Regions from separate parts of the Exiguobacterium sp. s183 genome, predicted to be linked through region 2. Evidence: predicted binding sites of a transcription regulator. Region 2 holds the regulator's gene; the other holds the start of a gene.
The links. The regulator LexA, encoded in region 2, represses DNA repair genes until DNA is damaged. The targets are predictions, from matches to a motif close to CGAACATATGTTCG.

Region 1 (11,297 bases), 200 kb from region 2:
GACGACGGCCGATTCAAAGATGAAAGAAAGACCGGCGATCATCATGACCGTCGAAAGGATACAAAAGAGCCCGAGTGCCTGTTCAATATGTTGCGGTAAAGTCACCATTCCGTCTGACACATTGACGAAGAGGATGCTATAAATCACCATTGCGAGAGTAGTCGTAAAGATTCGTTGCCCTTTTGTCACGCTCGGCATGAAAAAGACGCCATAGGCCATCATGAGTATGAAGTAATGCATGTTGACATCCCAACCGAGAATGATGGTCGAGATGATTGCGTTATACACGACTTCGATGAACAGCCCGGTAAAGAAAATGCCGTACCATCGTTTATGTACAAAATAAAATGAAATCGTGTAATATAGGACGCTCACTCCATTAGAGATGAACAAGGAGGTTACATCCAATCGCCAGAATAACAGACAAAACAAGATATGAACGAACCAGGCGATGAGGTTGCCATAAAACATGATGCGTTCATTATACAGCGTTCCGCGACGGGCATCATAAATTGTTCCCATCTCACACCTCCTCTCATTCAGTATAGCGAAAGAACGCTTCTTTTTATATAAAAGTCATCAAAATCATCCATGAAAAGACCTTATAACACGTCCTTATCATTGCGTGAAATAGATATTTCACGCAATGTTTATGAGTTACATGATTGTTTCTGAATCGAGTGGTTAATCGACTGATAAGTTTTATCGCAAAACAAAAGGTAGACAATAATTTGTTATGTAAACCATATTGATTTGTCTTGAAATTGTAATGTTGAACCATTATACCTTATGATGAAAATAGGACTTGAAACGGCAAGTCAGGTAACGTTACACTGTAAACGTAAACCAAAGGGGGATTTTGGATGGATGATCAGCGTTTGAAGCAACTTTTGTCTGAAGCGAAGACCATCGCGGTCGTCGGCGTGTCCGACAACCCGAACAAGACGGCCAACCAGATTGCGGAGTACTTACTACGTGTCGGGTATACCGTCATCCCTGTCAACCCGATGCTCGAGGAGTGGAACGGCCGTAAGGCATATCCGTCCGTCGAGAGCATCCCGGGTAGAATCGATATCGTCGACGTGTTCCGTCGCAGCGAGTTTTTAGCAGGTGTCGCGGAAGATGCGGTACGACATGGGGATGTCGGGCTCGTCTTCAACCAGCTCGGTCTCTCAAGTCCAGAGGCGGAGCAAATCGCACGCGATGCCGGGCTCGATTACATCGAGAACCGCTGCCTGTACGTGGAGCATGCTCGTCTACTCGGATAAGACCTACCTCCTTGGTAGGTCTCCTTTTTTTCAGCAACGGCTGACAAGGGAGGCTTGCCAGAATCGATGAACAGCTATACAATAGGAAAGAAAAACGAACGTGTGTTCGAAATTGAGGTGACTGCTATGTCAACAGATCTATTTAATTACAATGAAGACGCCATCCAGGTGCTCGAAGGACTCACGGCCGTACGAAAACGACCGGGGATGTACATCGGGTCAACCGACCATCGCGGGCTTCACCATCTCGTCTATGAGATCGTCGACAATGCGATCGATGAGGCGCTCGCCGGGTTCGGTGGTCAAATCGATGTGACGATTCATAAGGACGATGCGATCACGGTCCGTGACCACGGACGTGGGATGCCGACAGGGATGCACGCCTCTGGAAAACCGACACCTGAAGTCATTTTTACCGTTCTCCATGCTGGTGGAAAGTTCGGGCAAGGCGGTTATAAGACGTCGGGCGGTCTCCACGGTGTTGGTGCCTCAGTCGTCAACGCACTCTCGAGCAAGGTCGTCGTGACAATTTATCGCGACGGGAAAGTTTTCGAGCAGACATTTGCGGACGGCGGCGTGCCGCAGACGACGCTCCTAGAGACGGGCAAGACGCGCCAGACCGGGACGAGCGTCTATTTTAAACCGGATGCAACCATCTTCTCGACGACAACGTATAACTATGACACGCTCGCCGAACGCCTTCGTGAATCGGCTTTCCTATTAAAAGGATTGACGATCACGCTGACGGACGAGCGTACCGATAAACAAGAGACGTTCCATTACGAGGATGGGATCGCTGAATTCGTTCAATATTTAAATGACGATAAGGCGACGCTTCACCCGATCGTCTACTTCGAAGGGACAGAGAACGAGATTGAGATCGAGCTCGCATTCCAGTTCACAGACGCCTATTCTGAGAACGTCCTTTCTTTCGTCAACAACGTCCGTACGCGTGACGGTGGGACGCATGAGGTCGGCGCCAAGACTGCGATGACCCGGATCATGAATGAATATGCGCGTAAGAACGGATTGCTCAAAGAGAAGGACAAAAATCTAGACGGTGGCGATGTCCGTGAGGGACTCACGCTCATCGTCTCGGTCCGAATCCCTGAAGAATTCCTCCAGTTCGAGGGCCAAACGAAGTCGAAACTCGGCTCTCCAGAGGCGCGCGCGAGTGCGGATAGCGTCATGGCGAAGCAACTGACGATCTTCCTAGAAGAGAACCCACAGATGGCCACGATGCTCATCAAAAAGGCGATTCGCGCGGCTCAGGCGCGTGAGGCGGCACGAAAAGCACGTGAAGAGGCACGGAACGGTAAGAAGAAGAAACGTTCGAGCATCTTGAACGGGAAATTGACGCCGGCGACATCGAAGAATGCCGCGAAGAACGAACTATTCCTCGTCGAGGGTGACTCGGCCGGTGGTTCCGCCAAACAAGGGCGTGACCGGACGTTCCAAGCCATCCTTCCGTTACGCGGGAAAGTCATCAACTCCGAGAAGTCAAAACTCCAGGACATCATGAAGAATGAAGAAATCAATACAATCATTCATGCAATCGGTGCCGGAGTCGGTCATGATTTCGATTTGGATGACTGTAACTTCGACAAGATCATCATCATGACGGATGCCGATACAGATGGTGCGCATATCCAAGTGCTCCTTCTCACGTTCTTCTTCCGTTATATGCGACCGCTCGTTGAGGCGGGCCGTGTGTTCGTCGCCTTGCCACCGCTCTATCGCATCTCAAAAGGGAAAGGCAAGTCCGAGCAGTTCGACTACGCATGGGACGAAGAGGCGCTCGAGAAGTTGGTCAAAGTGTATAAGAAAGGCTATATCCTCCAGCGCTATAAAGGTCTCGGTGAGATGAACGCGGACCAGTTATGGGAGACGACGATGAATCCGGATACCCGTACGCTCATCCGTGTCACGGTGGACGACGCGGCCGTCGCGGACAAGCGCGTCTCAGTCTTGATGGGCGATAACGTCACGCATCGCCGTGAGTGGATCGAGGAGAACGTTGCCTTCGGACTCCAGGAAGATGATTCGATCATCGCCAATGAACATGTGACTAAAGCGATTGAGGAAGTGATGTAACGATGTCGACGATTCAACACATTTTAAACTTATCTCTCGAACAGGTCGTCGGTGACCGGTTCGGGCGTTATTCAAAATATATCATTCAAGACCGTGCCTTACCGGACGCACGCGACGGGCTAAAGCCCGTACAACGTCGTATCCTGTATGCGATGCACCATGAGGGGAATACGAACGACAAGCCGTACCGAAAGTCTGCGAAGACGGTCGGGAACGTCATCGGGAACTATCACCCGCACGGTGATTCGTCCGTCTATGAGGCGATGGTACGTCTCTCTCAGGACTGGAAACTACGCTATCCGCTCATCGACATGCATGGGAACAACGGGTCGATGGACGGTGACCCGGCAGCGGCCATGCGTTATACGGAAGCGCGTCTCTCGAAGATTGCTGGGGTCATGCTGACGTCGATTGCGAAGAATACGGTCGACTATACGCCAAACTTTGATGATTCGACGGAAGAGCCGCTCGTCTTACCGTCACTCCTCCCGAACTTGCTCATGAACGGGACGACAGGGATCTCAGCGGGTTATGCGACAGAAATCCCACCGCATAACTTGACGGAAGTGCTCAACCTCGCCATCGCACGCTTGAAAGGTCAGGTCGATACGGCGAAAGACGCCCTCGAGTATGTCACGGGACCTGACTTTCCGACCGGAGGGACGGTCATGGGGAAAGAAGGCATCCTGAAGGCGTTCGAGACCGGCAAGGGTAAGGTCATCATCCGTGCGAAATCAGAGATTGAGCAGCTAAAAGGTGGCCGTGAACAGATCACGATCACAGAACTCCCTTATGAAGTGAACAAGGCGAACCTTGTCAAAAAGATGGAAGAGCTACGTCTCGATAAAAAGGTCGAAGGTGTCGCGGAAGTCCGTGACGAGACGGACCGGACCGGCCTTCGTGTCGTCATCGAATTGAAGAAAGAGGCAGACGCGGAAGGCGTCCTTCACTTCTTCTTAAAGCATACGGACCTGCAACTCGCCTATAACTACAATATGGTCTCCATCGTGAACCGGACACCAAAACAGATGGGCATCATCCCAATCATCGACGCCTATTTGAAGCACGTCGAAGAAGTGGTGACACGTCGCACAACGTTTGAACTCGAACAGGCGAAAAAACGGGCTGAAATCGTCGATGCCTTGGAGCAAGCCATCTCGGTCCTCGATGAGACGCTTGAATTGATCCGTTCCGCGAAAGATAAAGCGGACGCGAAGAAGAAACTGATGGAGCGGTTCTCATTCACGGAACGCCAGGCTGAAGCGGTCGTCATGCTCCAATTGTACCGACTCACGAATACGGACATCGTCGAGTTGCAAAAAGAAGCGAAGGCACTCCAAAAAGAGATCGCTCGCCTCTCGAACATTCTCGACGTGGATGCGACGAAACGAAAGTTGATTGTGAAAGAACTCACGGCGCTACGTGATGAGTTCGGAGATGACCGTCGCTCGGTCATCGAGTCGGAAGTCGAAGAATTGAAGCTGAAGACGGAAGTCATGATCGCCGTCGAAGAGACGATGGTCTTCGTCAGCCGTGACGGTTATGTCAAACGTGCCTCGATGCGCTCATATGGTGCCTCAAGTGACGTCTTACCGGAGATGAAGGATAAAGACCGTCCTCTCCTTACGACACAAGCGATGACGACAGATCACTTGCTCGTCTGGACGAACAAAGGGAGCTACCTCCTCATCCCAATCCATCAGATCCCTGAATCGAAGTGGAAGGATGCCGGTCAGCACGTCGCCAACCTCGTCCCAATCGAAGGAGAACAGGTCATCTCGGCAGACGTTGTCTCGACGTTCGAGACAGATGCCCATTGCCTCTTCGTGACGAAAGACGGAATGGTCAAGCGTACGCCGTTACGCGACTATGACGCGCAGCGGAAGTCGAAGCCGCTCATGGCCTTGAAGCTAAAAGGTGACGATGAGGTCGTATTCGCTGGGATCAGTGACGGTCCTGGACAGTTGTTCCTCGTCTCAGAGCGTGGATACGGGCTCTGGTTCAAAGAGGATGACGTTCCGGTCGTTGGACAGCGGGCAGCCGGTGTGAAAGCGATGAACTTGAAAGACGGTGACGTCGTCGCCGATGCCTTCTCGTTCTTCACGCCACCATTATTCGTTCTCGTGACGCAGCGGGGAGCGGTCAAGAAGATGAAGCTCGAAGACCAGTTCGATTGCACGAACCGCAACCTTCGCGGAACGATGCTCATTCGTGAGGTCAAATCAAAACCACACCAGATCCGTCGTGTGCTCCCTGTACATGGGGATGAGACATTGCATATCGTCGGAAAAGAGAAAGCAAAACAAGTGAAGACAAAAACGCTCACGCTACTTGATCGCTACGCCAACGGGTCGTTCGTCTTCGACGAAGATTCATTCGGTGAGATTGAGGACGTGTATCTCGATTAAAGGAAAGACCTGTGCATCGGCATAATCGCCGCTCACAGGTCTTTTTGTGTTAGCCATCCTTCTAGTTCTTGTTGCTGTCGACGGTGATGCCGTGTATGCATCTCGACAAGCTCGAACCACTCTCTCGCATTCAACCAGCCGAATCCACCGTGAAAGGTCTTCCAATCGTCTGTGGCGTCGCCTAGACGGGTTTTTAACGCATCCATCCTTGAAATCAAGGCGGTCACTCGCTCCAGTAACTGCTCATTCGTATCGGTATTGTTAGGTGGTTGGTTCATCTCGGGAGGGAGTTCGATTTTGATTGGAGGAAATCCACCTTCTCGGAACAACTTCTCCCCAAATGGCGTCTTCTCCCCACCGAGTTTGCCGTCTTCTTGAAGACAACGGTCGACTTCATCTAAATACTCACTCGCGACCAACATGATATGATCGTACATCTGACCAATTGACCAAATCGTAGGGGAGCATTTATACCGTAAGTCAGGTTCTGAATAATTCAACAAAGTTTCTTTGAAATGAGTCAGTTCATAACGATTCATGTTGTATCTCTCCTCTGTTTTCTTTCAGTATACGTGACTTGTCCGAGTCTTCGGGGAATATAAAACTAAAAAGGAGAACGCAACGATTTGCCGAAAGAAACATGTAGGACAAATGATAGGGGGATCTATATGTCTCAATGGCTGACGTGGGCGAAACGGATTCAGGCGCTGTCTCAGGCCGGTCTGACGTTCACACGTGATCAATATGACCGAGAACGATATGAAGAGCTCCAAGAAATCGCAAAAGAGATGTTTGAACGACATTCAGACTTATCAAACGAGGCCATCTCACAATTGACCCATGTTCAAGGGTATCCGACACCGAAGCTCGATGTACGAGGCGTCGTCTTCAAAGGAGACCGATTGTTACTCGTCAAGGAGCGGTCAGACGGGTTATGGACACTACCAGGCGGTTTCTGTGAGGTGAACCGTTCTCCTGCTGCTAATATCATCAAAGAAGTAGAAGAGGAGGCCGGCTTGGATGTCATTCCGGTGCGGTTACTCGCCTTATTTGATATGCACGAACATCCACACCCGCCACTCTCTGAGCACTATTACAAACTCTTCATCGAGTGTGCATTAATCGGTGACGGGGAAGGCGCTGCCGGCGTAGAGACGACTGATGTCGGGTTCTTTGAACGCGACCATTTACCAGAACTCTCCCTTGCCCGAAACACGCTCGAACAGATTCATATGTGCTTCGACGCGCACTGGCAAGAAGATGACTGGACCACCTTATTCGATTAGGAGGATTTTCGATGAAAGTGAGACGATATGGACATATCCATCAACTAACCTTTTACGCTCCCGTTCTTCCGATCAACGTCCAGCTGATCGAACATGAACTCGGGCTCGTCTTGATTGACACGGCGCTAAATCGGAATACGGCACATATACTGTCGTATATTGAAGAACTCGACAAACCACTCCTTGCCATTTTATTGACGCATGCCCACGGAGACCATGTCGGTGGGGTAGATGCCATCAAAGCGGAACATCCACTCGCAGAATTGTTCATCTCCCGGCGTGATGCCCGCTTACTATCAGGAGACCGTTCACTAGATGAGGAAGAACAACACAAAATACGGGGTTCCTTGCCGACGATCCGTTCTACACCGGATACGTTGTTAGATCCAGGTGAGCGGCTATTTGGTCTACGTGTCCTTGCCGCAAGTGGACATACACCAGGTTCGATTGCATTTTACGATGAAACGAATCGGGTGTTATTCGCCGGAGACGCTTTTCAGTCGCAGGGAGGGGCCGCAGTGGCAGGGGACGTCCGTCCGTTGTTCCCGCTGCCTGGTCTTGCGACATGGAACCGATCCGTTGCTGTAGAGAGTGCGGAGCGGCTGGTCGATTTGTCACCGCTCCTGACGTTTGTCGGGCATGGTCCGCCACTCAAAGGGACACACCGTCTCTATTTAGCACTGAAGCGGGCGAAACGCAAACAGGCGAGAAAGTTTACTCGATAATGGAGGGATGAGACGATGCAACTAAAAGAAATCCCAATCCATCAATTCGAACAGGCCCAGCAGATGCTCGAGATTCAGCGGAACGCATATGCCGTTGAAGCGGAATTGCTCGGATTTGACGAAATTCCGGCACGATATGAGACGATTGATGTCATTCAAAACTTGCCAGGTACGAGCTATGGATTGTATGTTGAGGAGCGGTTGATTGGATTTGTCACCATTGAAGCATCCGAAAATACGGTGGAGATCACAAAACTTTGTATTGATCCGACATATTTCCGGGCGAGACTGGCGACGACGCTACTTGAGCATGTGTTAAGCATTCATAAAGGGCAGCTCGTCTACGTTCACACGGGCAAGCATAACGGGCCCGCCAAGCGTCTATATACGAAACTCGGATTTGTGCGAAGTACTGAATTTGAACCAGAACCCGGTGTCACATTAATTCGATATACACACTCTTCTTAAATTTCTATCTCATCTCACTATCATAAGTATACTAAGATAATGAGATGAGTCTTTATTTTTACTGATAATATATGTTATGTAAACTAATAAAAAAAGAGTATGAAAATACTCTATTTATGATTGCCCCCTTCTTCGAAAATCTTGTACCAATACAAGGTCAAATCAATCTGTGGATTCGCGTGTTGTTTCATTGTATCGACTCCTCCGAGATGGAATCCCTCTTTTCTATAAAAGCGACATGCAATTAAGTTATCGTTCTGCGCCTCAAGAGATAATCCGATCAGTTCTTTCTCTTTGGCCCAACGTTCGGCTTTTTCAAGCAACATTCTTCCGATTCCTTGCTTACGGTACGTCATTTTGACCGCGATGTTTTCTATGTATGCAAAACGATTCCAATCTTTCACGAGTCGAATTTGCCCGACACACTCATCATTGTCCATCGCTAAATATACGACGCGATTGTCTCGTTCCATGTAATGTCGCCAATCAATCTGATCGTCTGGGAATGATATTTCCTTTCTGTTATCATAAAGTTCTTCTACATATGTCCATTCTCCGTTCATATAACTTGGGATGATTCGACCGATGATTGGAAATGGGTCATTCGCGTCATTCACTTGATTGATAAGTGACTCATTTAGTACATTTAGTTGAATACGACTCATCCGTTCCACCTCTTTTCATAATAGGATTACCTCCATTTGTTCATTTCGAGTAACCTAGTTGTTATGTCAGTTGAAAACCTGTTTCATTAATCAGTGATATCTGTATTATAGAAATGAATTTCGCATTCAACGGAATGATAGCGCTTTATGAATAAACGTTTCAAATGTGACTTGAATCTGTTTAATACGTGTTTCACAGTTGCTAGACCGGTGAACTCATGCTATTTTTAGACAGATGAAGCATCTAAGGAGGAATTCTTGTGAAACGAACAACAAAAGGTTTGGCAGCAACATTGTTTTTAGCAATCCCACTTGCCGCTTGTGGTGATGATAGCACGAATCAAGCAGATACGACACGTTGGGAAGAAATTCAAGAAGAAGGAACGTTGACAGTCGGAACGGCTGGTACGCTCTACCCCGCTTCTTTCCGTGAAGAAGAGAGTGATACGTTGACAGGTTTTGACGTGGAACTCATGAAAGAGATCGCGAAGCGCCTCGAGCTTGAAGTCGAGTTCAAAGAAATGGCGTTTGACAACATGTTGACAAGCGTTCAAAACGGTCAAATCGACGTAGCGGCGAATGATATCTCGGTCACCGAAGACCGCAAGGAAAAGTTCGCTTTCTCGAAACCGTATAAGTACACATACGGAACAGCCATCGTTCGCAAGAGTGACCTTTCAGGCATTGAATCGCTTGAAGATTTGAAAGGCAAAAAAGCCGCTGGTGAAGCGACGACCGTCTTCATGGATGTGGCACGTCAATACGGAGCTGAAGAAGTCATCTATGACAATGCGACGAACGACCAGTACTTGCGTGATGTCTCGACAGGACGTACCGATGTCATCTTGAACGATTACTATCTTCAAACGCTTGCGCTCGCCTTCTTCCCAGAGTTTGATATCACGATTCACCCTGATATCGCTTATAACCCACAAGAGGTCGCATTCTTGATGGATAACGAAAACGACGAGCTTCAAGAGAATATCGACCGTGTATTAGAAGAGATGCTCGAGGACGGTACGGTCAAAGAGTTGTCAGAGCAATTCTATAACGGGGCGGACGTCTCGGTTGAACCTGATGTGGACGCGACAATCGTCGAGACGAAGTAAGGAAATGATATGACGTTCTCAGACATCAAATGGGACGCCATCTTTGACGTAGACCTAGCCATCGAGTCGTTCCCTTATCTGTTAGGTGGATTACCGAACACGCTTTGGATTTCCTTTACGAGCATGTTTTTCGGTCTTGTGCTCGGTCTGATATTGGCGCTTGGGAAGTTGTCTCCGACGCGACTCCTTCGCTATCCATCGACATTTTATATCTCGTTCATGCGTGGTGTGCCCATTCTGATCATCTTGTTCATCCTCTATTCGGGATTCCCGTTCATCGGCATCGAGTTTGCCGCATTGACGGCAGCCATTCTCGGGTTTAGTTTGAACTCTGCCGCCTATATCGCCGAGATTATCCGCTCGTCGATTCGTGCGGTTGATGACGGACAGGTGGAAGCGGCCCGTTCGCTCGGGATGGGGAAATGGTTGACGCTCAAAGGTGTCGTCCTACCTCAGGCGACACGGATCGCCCTTCCCCCGCTCTCGAACGTCTTTCTCGATTTGATCAAAGCGAGTTCTCTTGCGGCGATGATCACTGTCCCGGAGATCTTCAATAAAGCAAAAATCGTCGGGGGTCGTGAGTTTGATTATATGACGGTCTATATCGTCGTGGCATTGATTTACTGGGCGATTTGTACGTTCATGTCGTTTTTCCAAGAGTGGCTCGAGCGTCATTTCGAACGATATTTAGATTCTCCAAAACGATGACTGACTGGCGCATGCCGGTCGGTCTTTTTTAGATTATCGTCGGATTTTCCGCACACCTCAATCGTCGATTATGCTATGATTTTCTTAATTATCAGAAAAATATAGGGGGATTTTGAATGGTGCATCCATGGGTTTCACATTTAAATGATCAAGTCATCGGGCAATCAAAAGCAATCAAACTTGCTTCGATCGCATTATTATCAGGAGGACACGTGTTACTGGAAGACCGTCCAGGAACAGGAAAAACGACTCTCGCCCGAAGTCTCGCGAGTTCCGTATCGGCGACGTTTCAGCGTGTCCAATGTACACCGGATACATTACCAAGTGACATTTTAGGAATGGAATTGTTCAATCCGACAACGGGGGCGTTCGAACGTCGGACAGGACCTATCTTTACTTCTATCCTTCTCGTCGATGAGATCAATCGGACGACACCGCGTACGCAATCGGCCTTACTTGAGGCGATGCAAGAACGTCAAGTGACGCTCGGGGAAGTGTCACTTCAATTACCGGAACCGTTCTTTATGATTGCCACACAAAACCCGTTCGATGGGCAAGGAACATTT
Region 2 (11,297 bases):
GGTGACGGCTTTTGAACATTACCACCCTTCCAAAGAAGCGATGTATCGTCTTGAAGAAAACTTCTTGGATGACGGTTCTGTCGAGTTGGTAGGTTATATGAGAGAAGACACGCGTCTATATGCGACGCTAAAACAATTTGAGGTGTAAGTATGTGGCAAGAAAAGATTGAACATTATGATGCACTCGCGCCGTATGTGAAAAAGGCCGAGGCACGAGTGAAACCATTTTTTGAGAAGATTGAAGAGACGGCTGAGTTCAACCAGTATCGTGTTCTCGAATCGTTTAAAAAGCACAAAGTATCGGATTTTCATTTTAATCCGACGACGGGGTATGGATATGATGATCTCGGTCGTGACACGCTCGAGTCGATTTATGCAGACGTGTTCGGAGCAGAGCTCGCATTATGCCGACCGCAAATCATCTCGGGTACACATGCAATCGGGATTGCCTTGTTCGGTGTCCTCCTACCAGGTGACGAATTGCTGTATATCACAGGGAAGCCATATGACACGCTCGAGGAAATCGTCGGCATTCGTGGAGACGGTCGCGGCTCATTAAAAGAACTGGGTGTCCATTACGACACTGTTGAATTAAAAGAGGAACACGAAATCGACATCGACCGCGTCATCGAACGGATTCGTCCAGAGACGAAACTCATCGGGATTCAGCGCTCGAAAGGATATGCGAATCGTCGCAGCATTCCAGTCGAGGAAATCAAGTTTGCCATCGAACGTATCAAAGCGGCGCATCCGCATGTGTATGTGTTCGTGGACAATTGCTACGGTGAATTTGTCGAGACGATCGAACCGACTCACGTCGGTGCAGACTTGATGGCGGGTTCTCTTATCAAAAACCCAGGGGGCGGATTGGCGAAGACGGGAGGTTATATCGCAGGGACGAAAGAACTGATTGAACGTTGTTCGTTCCGGATGACGACTCCAGGTATCGGGAGTGAAGCTGGACCGTCGCTCTATTCGCTTCAAGAAATGTATCAGGGCTTTTATATGGCTCCTCATACTGTCGCACAGGCATTGAAAGGGGCACACTTGACGGCAAGCCTTTTATCGTTGATTGGGTTTGAGACTGACCCACACTATTCGACTCCGAGAACGGACTTGATTCAATCGGTGACGTTCCGCGACCGTGAAAAGATGATCGCGTTTTGTCAAAGCATCCAAATGGCATCACCGGTAAACGCTCATGCGTTACCCGTTCCGGCCTATATGCCTGGATATGAAGATGATGTCATCATGGCAGCAGGGACGTTCATTCAAGGTTCATCGATCGAGTTGTCAGCGGATGGACCGCTTCGAGCGCCATACACAGCGTATGTTCAAGGTGGTCTGACGTATGCTCATGTGAAAGTCGCGCTTATGTTGGCGTTGAGCCAATTACACGATAAAGGACTGGTCGAATTTAACGACCAAAATCAACAAGCACATTTGTAACCGTTCTGTCATGTTAACTTTCTTAACATCTATTGACAGGATTGTTGTCATGTATTATTCTCACATTGTGAGACAGAAAAGGAGGGGTAAGGATGGCTGATCAATTTCGTCGCTCCAACCCGTTGTTTCCGATTGGAATCGTCCAAGATCTGACGCAACTGACTGGTAGACAGATTCGGTATTATGAAGAACAGGGTCTGATTTCGCCTAGTCGGACGGAATCGAAACGACGGCTTTATTCCTTTAATGATGTCGAACGTCTACTCGCAATCAAGGATTACATTGACCAAGGCTTTAATTTGGCGGCAATTCGCCACATGTTAGAGCAAGAAGGTGAAAAAGAAGCGGAAACGTCTGCTCCGGCCGCACCAGTCAATGAAGCACCAAAGGTTTCGGAAAAAGAGTTACATCATTTGTTGAAAACACAGCTTCAAGAAGCCGGTCGTTTCAATAAGACGTCGCTCATTCAAGGCGAGCTTTCACGTTTTTATCGATAACGCCGCACACATCAACCATTACACAATGTGAGAGGGGACATTTTACCATGGCCAGAAAAACGTTCACAAAAGAAGACATTAAACGCATCGCACAAGAGGAAGACGTACGCTTTATTCGTCTTCAATTCACGGATATCCTCGGAACAATCAAAAACGTCGAGGTGCCGATCAGCCAATTGGACAAAGCACTTGATAACAAGATGATGTTTGACGGATCGTCAATCGAAGGATTCGTCCGCATCGAGGAATCAGACATGTACTTATATCCAGACCTCAACACATGGGTTGTCTTCCCGTGGACAGATGGCAGCGGAAAAGTCGCTCGCTTAATTTGTGATATTTATAACCCAGACGGTACACCATTCAGTGGTGACCCACGTGGTACACTCAAGCGTAACCTTGAGAAAATGCAAAAACTTGGCTTCTCAGCGTTCAACGTTGGACCAGAGCCAGAGTTCTTCTTGTTCAAGAAAGACGCATCAGGTCGTCCGACACTTGAGCTCAACGACCAAGGTGGATACTTCGACTTGGCGCCAGTTGACCTCGGTGAGAACTGCCGTAAAGAAATCGTCATCGAACTTGAAAACATGGGCTTTGAAATCGAAGCATCACACCACGAAGTTGCACCAGGACAACACGAAATCGACTTCAAATACGCAGATGCTGTCACAACGGCAGATAACATTCAAACGTTCAAGCTCGTTGTTAAGACGATCGCAGCGAAGTATGGTCTTCACGCGACATTCATGCCAAAACCACTCTTTGGAGTAAACGGTTCAGGAATGCACGCGAACATGTCACTCTTCAAAGGCGACACAAACGTCTTCTACGATCCAAATGGCGACATGGAACTTTCAGACACAGCTCGCGCGTTCACAGCTGGTATCTTGGAGCACGCTCGTGCGTTCACAGCAGTATGTAACCCGACTGTGAACTCTTACAAGCGTCTCGTACCTGGTTACGAAGCACCTTGCTACGTTGCATGGAGCGCACGCAACCGTTCACCACTCGTACGCGTACCAGCAGCACGTGGTCTTTCGACTCGTATCGAAGTACGTTCGGTTGACCCAGCAGCGAACCCGTACCTCGCACTTGCTGCCCTCTTGGCTTCAGGTCTTGACGGAATCGAAAAAGATTTGAATGCACCAAAACCAATCGACAGCAACATCTACGTGATGGACAAACCAGAGCGTGTAGCAAACGGGATTGACGATCTTCCGGCAACGCTCTTCGACGCACTCGAAGTCCTTCGTGCGGACAAAGTCGTGATGGAATCACTCGGTGAGCACATCGGCGAACACTTCCTCGAATTGAAAGAAATCGAGTGGGATATGTTCCGTATGCAAGTAACAGAGTGGGAACGCGATCAGTACATGACGCTCTACTAATAGAAGAGATATGCAAAAAAAGAGCACGGAATGACTTTCAGCTGAAGATCATTCCGTGCTCTTTATTTGCAATATTAAGTGTAGGGTCGCTCAATTGATTTCGTTATTGTTATGTTTGTTTATCCTCTTTTGACTTGATTGGAACCCAAACTTCGCTATAGACGTTCTCATAACCCATTTCAATTTTACTAAATGAAATCCCTGGTAAGTCTTGAAGTTCATATCCGGAAGATGGTAACCATTCTGCGTAGGTTTTAGCCATCGTTTCTTGAAGCGTTTGTGGGAACGGACCGCAATTCGGGAAGACAGCCCACAAGCTTTTCGGAATTGAGATTTGTTCTAGGTCATCATATACATCTTCTCTTGTCGTAGCGAACCCGATCATATGGGTCAAATATCCTTCTTCTTCTAAGTGACCATCATCGAAATTGAACGATGCATTTAGTACATGGTTCGGGTAAAGATTTCCCATTTCACGCATATGCATACGCTGTTGTTCACTTATAGACTGTGCTAATGCCACAATTTCTTGATTTATCCCTTCGAACTGAACAGGGACACGTTTTGAAACACCGACGATTTGAAATGCGTCTTTCTCTTCTATTTTGAATTCCATTGATGTTCCTCCTTTGATATCGATATAAAACGTGAAGCGAGGAAACGACTTTTGAATATGATTCTTCATGACTTCGGAAGGCAAGAATCCTGACCACTCTCGAAATGCTCTCGAGAAGCCTTCGATCGAATGGTAGCCATATCGAAATGCAACATCTGTCACGCTAGAACCATGAATCAATTCCTCATTCGCAATCGATAGACGGCGATTTCGGATGTAAGTAGTCAATGTCATTCCCGACATATACGAAAACACTCTTTTAAAATGGTGGGCAGAGAGCCCGGTGATTTTTGTGATGTCAGAATCTGAAATTTCTTCGGGCAATTGCTGTTCGATATGTTCCATTAACTCATTTAGCGCTTCTACCAACATCATCACCTCCTTCATAATTCGACTATAAGGGAATGGCATCTGAGTATCTTGATGATTTGAGTACAAGAATTATCGGATTGGAAAAATGAATGCATACTTCAATACATTATGTTATGAATACCCTAATGTGTTGCGAATTCGTCTGTAAAAAAAGACCACCTCCGCGAAAAATCGGTAGGTGGTCCTTTAAATTGTTCAGAATGCTTTCTTGAAGAATGTCGATGTATAGTCAAGCGTCGTGTGCAGGGTCGTTGCAAATACAAGTCCTAAAAAGAACGACATGCCGTGTACGTCCACCCACGACCGGATTTCTGTTTCATATGCTGTGAAAGGCAAAAGCAGAATGAGTGGGAAGCCGATGTACGCAATCCGAATCAGATCACTCAAAACAGGTAAATGCGAAAAGAGCGAACGGTGCGGCATGAGCTTCACATATGGGAGCCACATGAATTTAAGTGGACCCCATCTGTAATAGGCATCTGATTTTAAGTCAAGGTCCGGGGAGAGCCAGAGTGTACCAATAATCGCACCGATGATCAATGCGAACGGGATATCGATGTCAATAAAAGGCGTGGCAACCGCAAGTGCGCCGGTTGCCACGAGATTCGTTCGGGTATGGGTCTTGCCACTAGCCATTAATGAATCGTCCGGTATACACCGATGACCTTCCCTAAAATCGAGACGTTGTCAAAATACATTGCTTCCAACTCATCGTTTTCCGGTTGAAGACGGACTTTTGAAGCTTCTTTATAAATCCGTTTCACAGTCGCCTCGCCCTCATCGGTCATAGCGACGACAATCTCTCCATTGTCGGCGGTGCTTTGCTGACGAACGAGCACGCGGTCCCCGTCCAAAATTCCGGCGTTGATCATCGAATCTCCGGAAACGGACAACATATATACATTATCTGAACCGACGATATGTGCCGGGAGCGGGAAGTGTTCTTCCACGTTCTCGATGGCGGTAATCGGTGTCCCGGCGGTAACTTTCCCGATGACCGGTACGTACATGACGGACTCTTGCTCTTCCATTGCCGGCATATCTTCAGTCAAAATTTCAATCGCGCGAGGTTTCGTCTTGTCTCGACGGATCAACCCGCGTTTTTCCAAACGATCTAAGTGACCGTGTACGGTCGAACTAGAAGCAAGGCCGACGGCTTCTCCAATTTCACGAACAGAAGGCGGATATCCCTTTGCCCGAACTTCGTCTTTGATGAAATCAAGAATCTGTTGTTGTCGCGCTGACATTTTTTTCATTATGTTCACCTCGATGTAATCGAATAACCTGCAAACGCATCCTATTCTTTATGTGTCTAGTGTAACACAAGAACACATGAGCGTACAAACATTCGTTCGTTTTTTTTGTGTTGACCGAACACGGGTTCTTGTTTTATGATGAGAACAGATAAACGAACAAACGTTCTAACGAACATATATTCTTATACAGGAGGCAATGCAATCATGAAAGATACACTTAACGGAATCATTTTAGTCGGGATGCTCTTGGTCGGGATGTTCGCTTTTTATTTGGCAGGGGAGATGCGAGGGGAACCGGCAGTAGTCGAACCAGTCGTCACTATGGAGGAACGTACGATTGAAGAAGAAGTCGCTTATGTCCAAGCGGAATCACTCGAAGCACAAATTATGGCAGAGCGAGAAGAGCATCATGAACGAAAAACAAAATGGTATGCCGCTGAGTGAATGTTGATCATTGCGAACCGTTCTTGAACTGTGTATCGTAAGGAATGAATGCGATGAAAGGGAGTGATGCGATGCGAGTCGTCATCTATTGTCGGGTATCGACGAACAAGTCAACCCAAGAGACATCACTCAGTCGGCAAGTCGATGAATTGCAGCGTCTGGCTTCGCAACTAGGGGCAGAAGTCATAGAGATCATCACGGAGCAAGAGAGTGGATATGAAGTGAATCGACAGGGGCTCCTTGATTTACTTGACCATGTGTCGATGTCTGATTTGGATGCCGTACTTGTCACGGACGATAGTCGCTTGGGACGAGGAAATGCCAAGATTGCCATCTTGCATACATTGATGAAGCATGACGTTCGGTTGCTGACGATGCAATCGACGTCGGACTATGTCGTTTCCGATGCCGAAAAAATGGTTTTAGAGATTGTAAGTGTTGTGGAAGAGTACCAACGTAAAATTCACAACGCTAAAATTTCTCGCGGGATGCGCCGCGCCGTCGCCAACGGATTCAACCCACAGCGCAATATTCAAAACAATGATCAAGGTGGGCGACATCGAATCGAAGTGCCGATTGAGGAGATTATCCAACTGCGCGAGCGCGGGTTGACGTTTGCTGAGATTGCGGCAACCCTCCGTGGATTCGGTTATGAAGTGTCGAAAGCGACCGTCAATCGACGGTATCTCGAGCACCAGTCAGTAGCTGAAACTTGATTCTTCCTCTCTGATTTTGTAAAGTATAAGAACAAATTCACTAGAGAGGGGGCGAGTCAGATGTTAGCACCAGGACAATTGGAGCGAATCAATTTCCTCGCCAACAAAGCGAAGACAGAAGGACTGTCTCAAGAAGAAATGAACGAACAACAAGACTTGCGTCAAGAATATTTGAAGGCGTTCCGTCAATCGTTCAAATCACAAATGATGGGGATGAAAGTCGTCGATCCAGATGGAAATGACGTCACCCCAGAGAAATTGAAAGAAGATCAAAAACGCTATCGTGGCGAGTGATGCTGAATGCACATCCTATTTCGTATAGGATGTGCATTTTTGTTATACACGAACGGTCATCAGACGAACGGATTGCGGTTTTTTTAAGGCAATTGAAGGAAACGATTTCACTAAATGTGTTATACTAATTAATTAGTTGTGACACACGAATGAGTGTGATAAAATATGACGGGTAGAAAACCTTCTTAACACAGAGAGGATGAAATTAGTGGAAACAACTACTAAAGAATTATTAGCGATTAACTCGATCCGGACGCTCTCAATTGATGCGGTCCAAAAAGCGAACTCTGGTCACCCAGGGATGCCAATGGGTGCTGCACCTATGGCGTTTACACTTTGGACAGACAAAATGCGTCACAACCCGAAAAACCCAAACTGGTTCAACCGTGACCGTTTTGTACTTTCGGCAGGTCATGGATCGATGCTCTTGTATTCGCTCCTTCACTTGTCTGGGTATGATTTGTCGATGGACGACCTTAAATCATTCCGTCAAATGGACTCGAAGACTCCTGGTCACCCAGAGTACCGTCATACGGCTGGTGTCGATGCGACGACGGGCCCGCTTGGACAAGGGATTGCAATGGCTGTCGGGATGGCCATGGCAGAGAAGCACTTAGAAGCGACTTACAACCGCGACGAGTTCAACGTCGTTGACCACTATACGTTCGGGATTTGCGGAGACGGAGACTTAATGGAAGGTGTATCGGCAGAAGCAGCATCACTCGCTGGTCACTTGAAGCTCGGTAAACTCGTCGTTCTTTACGATTCAAACGATATCTCACTCGATGGCGATCTTCACAAATCGTTCTCTGAAAGCGTAGAAGATCGTTTCAACGCGTATGGATGGCAAGTCATTCGTGTCGAAGACGGAACAGATATCGATTCAATCGCAAAAGCAATCGATGCGGCGAAAGCTGAGACGTCAAAACCGACATTGATCGAAGTGAAAACGGTCATCGGATTCGGTTCACCGAACAAATCAGGTAAATCGGCGTCGCACGGCGCTCCACTTGGAGATGCTGAAATCGAATTGACGAAACAGTTCTATAAATGGGAAGGCGAGTCATTCTACGTACCAAACGAAGTATACGACTTGTTCAACGAGAAAGTTGTCGAGCCTGGTGCGAAATATGAGTCAAACTGGAACGAACTCGTAGAAGCATATAAAGCGGCGCACCCGGAACTCGGTGCACAGTTCGAGCGTGCGATGAACAACGAACTTCCTGAAGGTTGGGACAGCGAGTTGCCAACATTCGAAATTGGTTCGAAAAAAGCAACACGTCAAACGAGCGGTGAAGTCTTAAACGCAATCGCAAAAGCAGTACCGACTCTCTTCGGTGGATCTGCTGACCTTGCAGGTTCAAACAACTCGATGATTAAAGGTGCAGTGGACTTCGATGAAGATCCAGCTGGACGTAACATCTGGTTTGGTGTACGTGAGTTCGCAATGGCAGCAGCTGTAAACGGAATGGCTCTTCACGGTGGCGTCCTTCCATACGGTGCGACATTCTTCGTCTTCTCGGATTACCTTCGCCCGGCAGTTCGTCTTGCTGCACTCATGGGACTTCCGTCAACGTTCATCTTGACACACGACTCAATTGCAGTTGGTGAAGATGGCCCGACACACGAGCCAGTTGAACATTTGATGAGTTTCCGCGCGATGCCGAACCTCTCTGTTCTTCGTCCGGCAGACGGGAAAGAAACAATCGCTGCTTGGAAACAAGCGGTAACATCGAAAACGACACCTTCACTCCTCGTCTTGACACGTCAAGCGTTGCCAGAGCTCGAAGGCACATCGGTTGAAACGGCAGCAAAAGGAGCATACGTCGTTGCAGGTGAATCGAAAGATGCAGACGTCCTCTTGCTCGGTACGGGTTCTGAAGTACACGTCCTCGTTGAAGCGCGTGAGCAGCTTGCGTCTGAAGGCGTGAATGCGGCAGTCGTATCGATGCCATCATGGGAACTCTTTGAAGCACAATCTGCTGAGTATAAAGAGTCTGTTCTTCCATCTTCAATCACGAAACGTGTCTCACTTGAAGCGGGTGCGACACTTGGATGGTACAAATATGTAGGATTCGGTGGAAAAGTACTCGGAATCGACAAGTTCGGGGCATCTGCACCTGGGGATCTCCTCATGAAAGAATACGGCATGTCAGTCGACAACGTCGTCAATGCAGTAAAATCGCTTTAATCGAATTCGAAATTCTCGTGACGACCATTTGTTTGGTCGTCACTTTTTTTCTGGACGACTAGCGAAGTTGGTCAATTTAGTGTATAGTAAAAAACGATGTTTCATATGGTAGAGGAGGTAAAGCCTTGAGTACATTATTCTGGATTCTTCTTGTCGTGGCAGCACTCATCGGGGGTATCGCGATCGGATTCTTTATCGCGCGTAAATACATGATGAACTACCTTGAACAGAACCCGCCAATCAATGAAGATATGATTCGTACGTTGATGATGCAAATGGGTCAAAAGCCATCACAGAAGAAAGTCAACCAAGTGATGCGCGCCATGAACGTGCAGATGAAAAACGAAAAGAAATCATAATCAATCATGAAAGCACTTCGGATACCGAAGTGCTTTTTTATTTCCTCTTTTTGTTAGACAATCGAACAAACTTTCGCTACGATTAATGAATAATCTTCATATAAAGACAAAGGGGGCGTTTCATATTCGTGTATTTAAACAATTATCTTGGTTTTTACGTCTCGAGTGGAGGACGTATGCACTCGGCATCGTCTTACTCATATTTGTGGCAGGGCTAGAATTGATTCCACCGCGAATCATCGGCCGAATCGTCGACGAAATCAATCGTGATTCACTTTCGTCAAATACGCTTTGGATGTTACTAGGGGGTCTCGCAGCAGTTGGAATCGGAAATTATGTTGCCCGCTTCTTTTGGCGCTATTTCATTTTTGGTGCATCGATTCGACTAGGAAGAATGTTACGTAGCCAACTGTATCGGCACTTTACCGATCTCGATCAACGATTTTACAAGAAGTCACGTGTCGGCGACCTGATGGCCCACGCGACGAATGATGTACAAGCCGTATCGATGACGGCAGGGGCGGGCATATTGACACTAGTCGATAGCGTGACGCTGGGGACGTTCGTCATCATTACGATGATTACAACAATCAGTTGGAAGCTGACGCTCGTTGCCTTGCTTCCGCTCCCAATCATGGTCGCTCTGACGACTCGGTATGGGAAGATGTTACATAGCCGATTTGGCGTCGCCCAAGCGGCATTTTCAGAATTGAATGACAAAGTACAAGAAAGTGTCAGTGGAGTTCGTGTCTTAAAGTCGACCGGGGAAGTCAACCGAGATGTCGACTCGTTTGAGAACTTATCGAGTGAGGTCATGGCAAAAAACGTACGAGTCGCCAAAATTGATGCGTTATATGATCCGACTATCTTTGGGATTGTTGGCTTGTCCTACATCCTCTCGGTCGGGTATGGCGCCGTCTTGATTGAACAAGGTGAATTGACGATTGGACAAATTGTCAGCTTCACAGCCTATTTGGCGCTGTTGACGTGGCCGATGCTGGCGTTCGGTTGGCTATTCAACATTGTCGAGCGTGGACGGGCATCGTATGATCGAATCGAAAGAATGCTCGCCGTCAAACCGGAGATTCAAGATGACCGAATGGCAGCGACGACACTTGCACATTCAGAAGTGGAAGTCGATGTGCAACATTTCGCCTATGACGAGACCGTTGTACTCCGTGATGTCCATTTTCGGATTGAGCGCGGAAAGACGATCGGCATTGTCGGGAGGACAGGTGCGGGTAAGACGACGATTGTCCGTCTGTTGACCCGTGAGTACGATGTAAAAGACGGAAAGATTAAAATCGGAGGCATCAATATTCGCCAAGTGAAAAAATCGTTATTGATGGACAAAATTGCCGTCGTACCACAAGATCATTTCTTGTTCTCCGATTCGATTGCGAACAATATCGCTTTCGGAAGACCCGATGCGAGCATGGAAGAGATTATCGAGGCGGCTAAAGTCGCTGAGGTGCATGAGGATATCATCCGGCTACCGGAAGGATACGCGACGCTTGTCGGGGAACGCGGTGTGACGTTGTCAGGTGGGCAGAAACAACGGATTTCCATCGCGCGTGCGCTCATGACTGAAGCAGACGTCTTGATTTTGGATGACGCGCTATCTGCCGTGGATGCGAAGACAGAGGAGTCGATCATCGAACACTTCCGTGTCGGAAATCCTGAACAAGCACGGGTGATCGTGGCGCATCGACTAT

Region 1: a site for LexA is predicted at 1,364-1,377, ahead of parE (DNA topoisomerase IV subunit B). Genes of this name have one in related genera too.

The regions. Positions count from the first base shown of each region.
Region 1 is NZ_JACSKN010000001.1:576,949-588,245, forward strand. It holds gene KNP62_RS03005 (GGDEF domain-containing protein) at 1-522, opposite strand, end outside; gene KNP62_RS03010 (CoA-binding protein) at 864-1,268, shown strand; gene parE (DNA topoisomerase IV subunit B) at 1,395-3,362, shown strand; gene parC (DNA topoisomerase IV subunit A) at 3,365-5,770, shown strand; gene KNP62_RS03025 (DinB family protein) at 5,803-6,309, opposite strand; gene KNP62_RS03030 (NUDIX hydrolase) at 6,439-7,056, shown strand; gene KNP62_RS03035 (MBL fold metallo-hydrolase) at 7,068-7,781, shown strand; gene KNP62_RS03040 (GNAT family N-acetyltransferase) at 7,797-8,249, shown strand; gene KNP62_RS03045 (GNAT family N-acetyltransferase) at 8,360-8,914, opposite strand; gene KNP62_RS03050 (transporter substrate-binding domain-containing protein) at 9,175-10,023, shown strand; gene KNP62_RS03055 (amino acid ABC transporter permease) at 10,033-10,731, shown strand; gene KNP62_RS03060 (AAA family ATPase) at 10,848-11,297, shown strand, end outside.
Region 2 is NZ_JACSKN010000001.1:372,602-383,898, forward strand. It holds gene hflX (GTPase HflX) at 1-148, shown strand, start outside; gene KNP62_RS01930 (methionine gamma-lyase family protein) at 151-1,449, shown strand; gene KNP62_RS01935 (MerR family transcriptional regulator) at 1,542-1,946, shown strand; gene glnA (type I glutamate--ammonia ligase) at 1,994-3,334, shown strand; gene KNP62_RS01945 (AraC family transcriptional regulator) at 3,444-4,319, opposite strand; gene KNP62_RS01950 (metal-binding protein) at 4,518-4,958, opposite strand; gene lexA (transcriptional repressor LexA) at 4,958-5,578, opposite strand; gene KNP62_RS01960 (hypothetical protein) at 5,783-6,022, shown strand; gene KNP62_RS01965 (YneB family resolvase-like protein) at 6,094-6,738, shown strand; gene KNP62_RS01970 (DUF896 domain-containing protein) at 6,799-7,032, shown strand; gene tkt (transketolase) at 7,232-9,223, shown strand; gene KNP62_RS01980 (YneF family protein) at 9,349-9,582, shown strand; gene KNP62_RS01985 (ABC transporter transmembrane domain-containing protein) at 9,707-11,297, shown strand, end outside.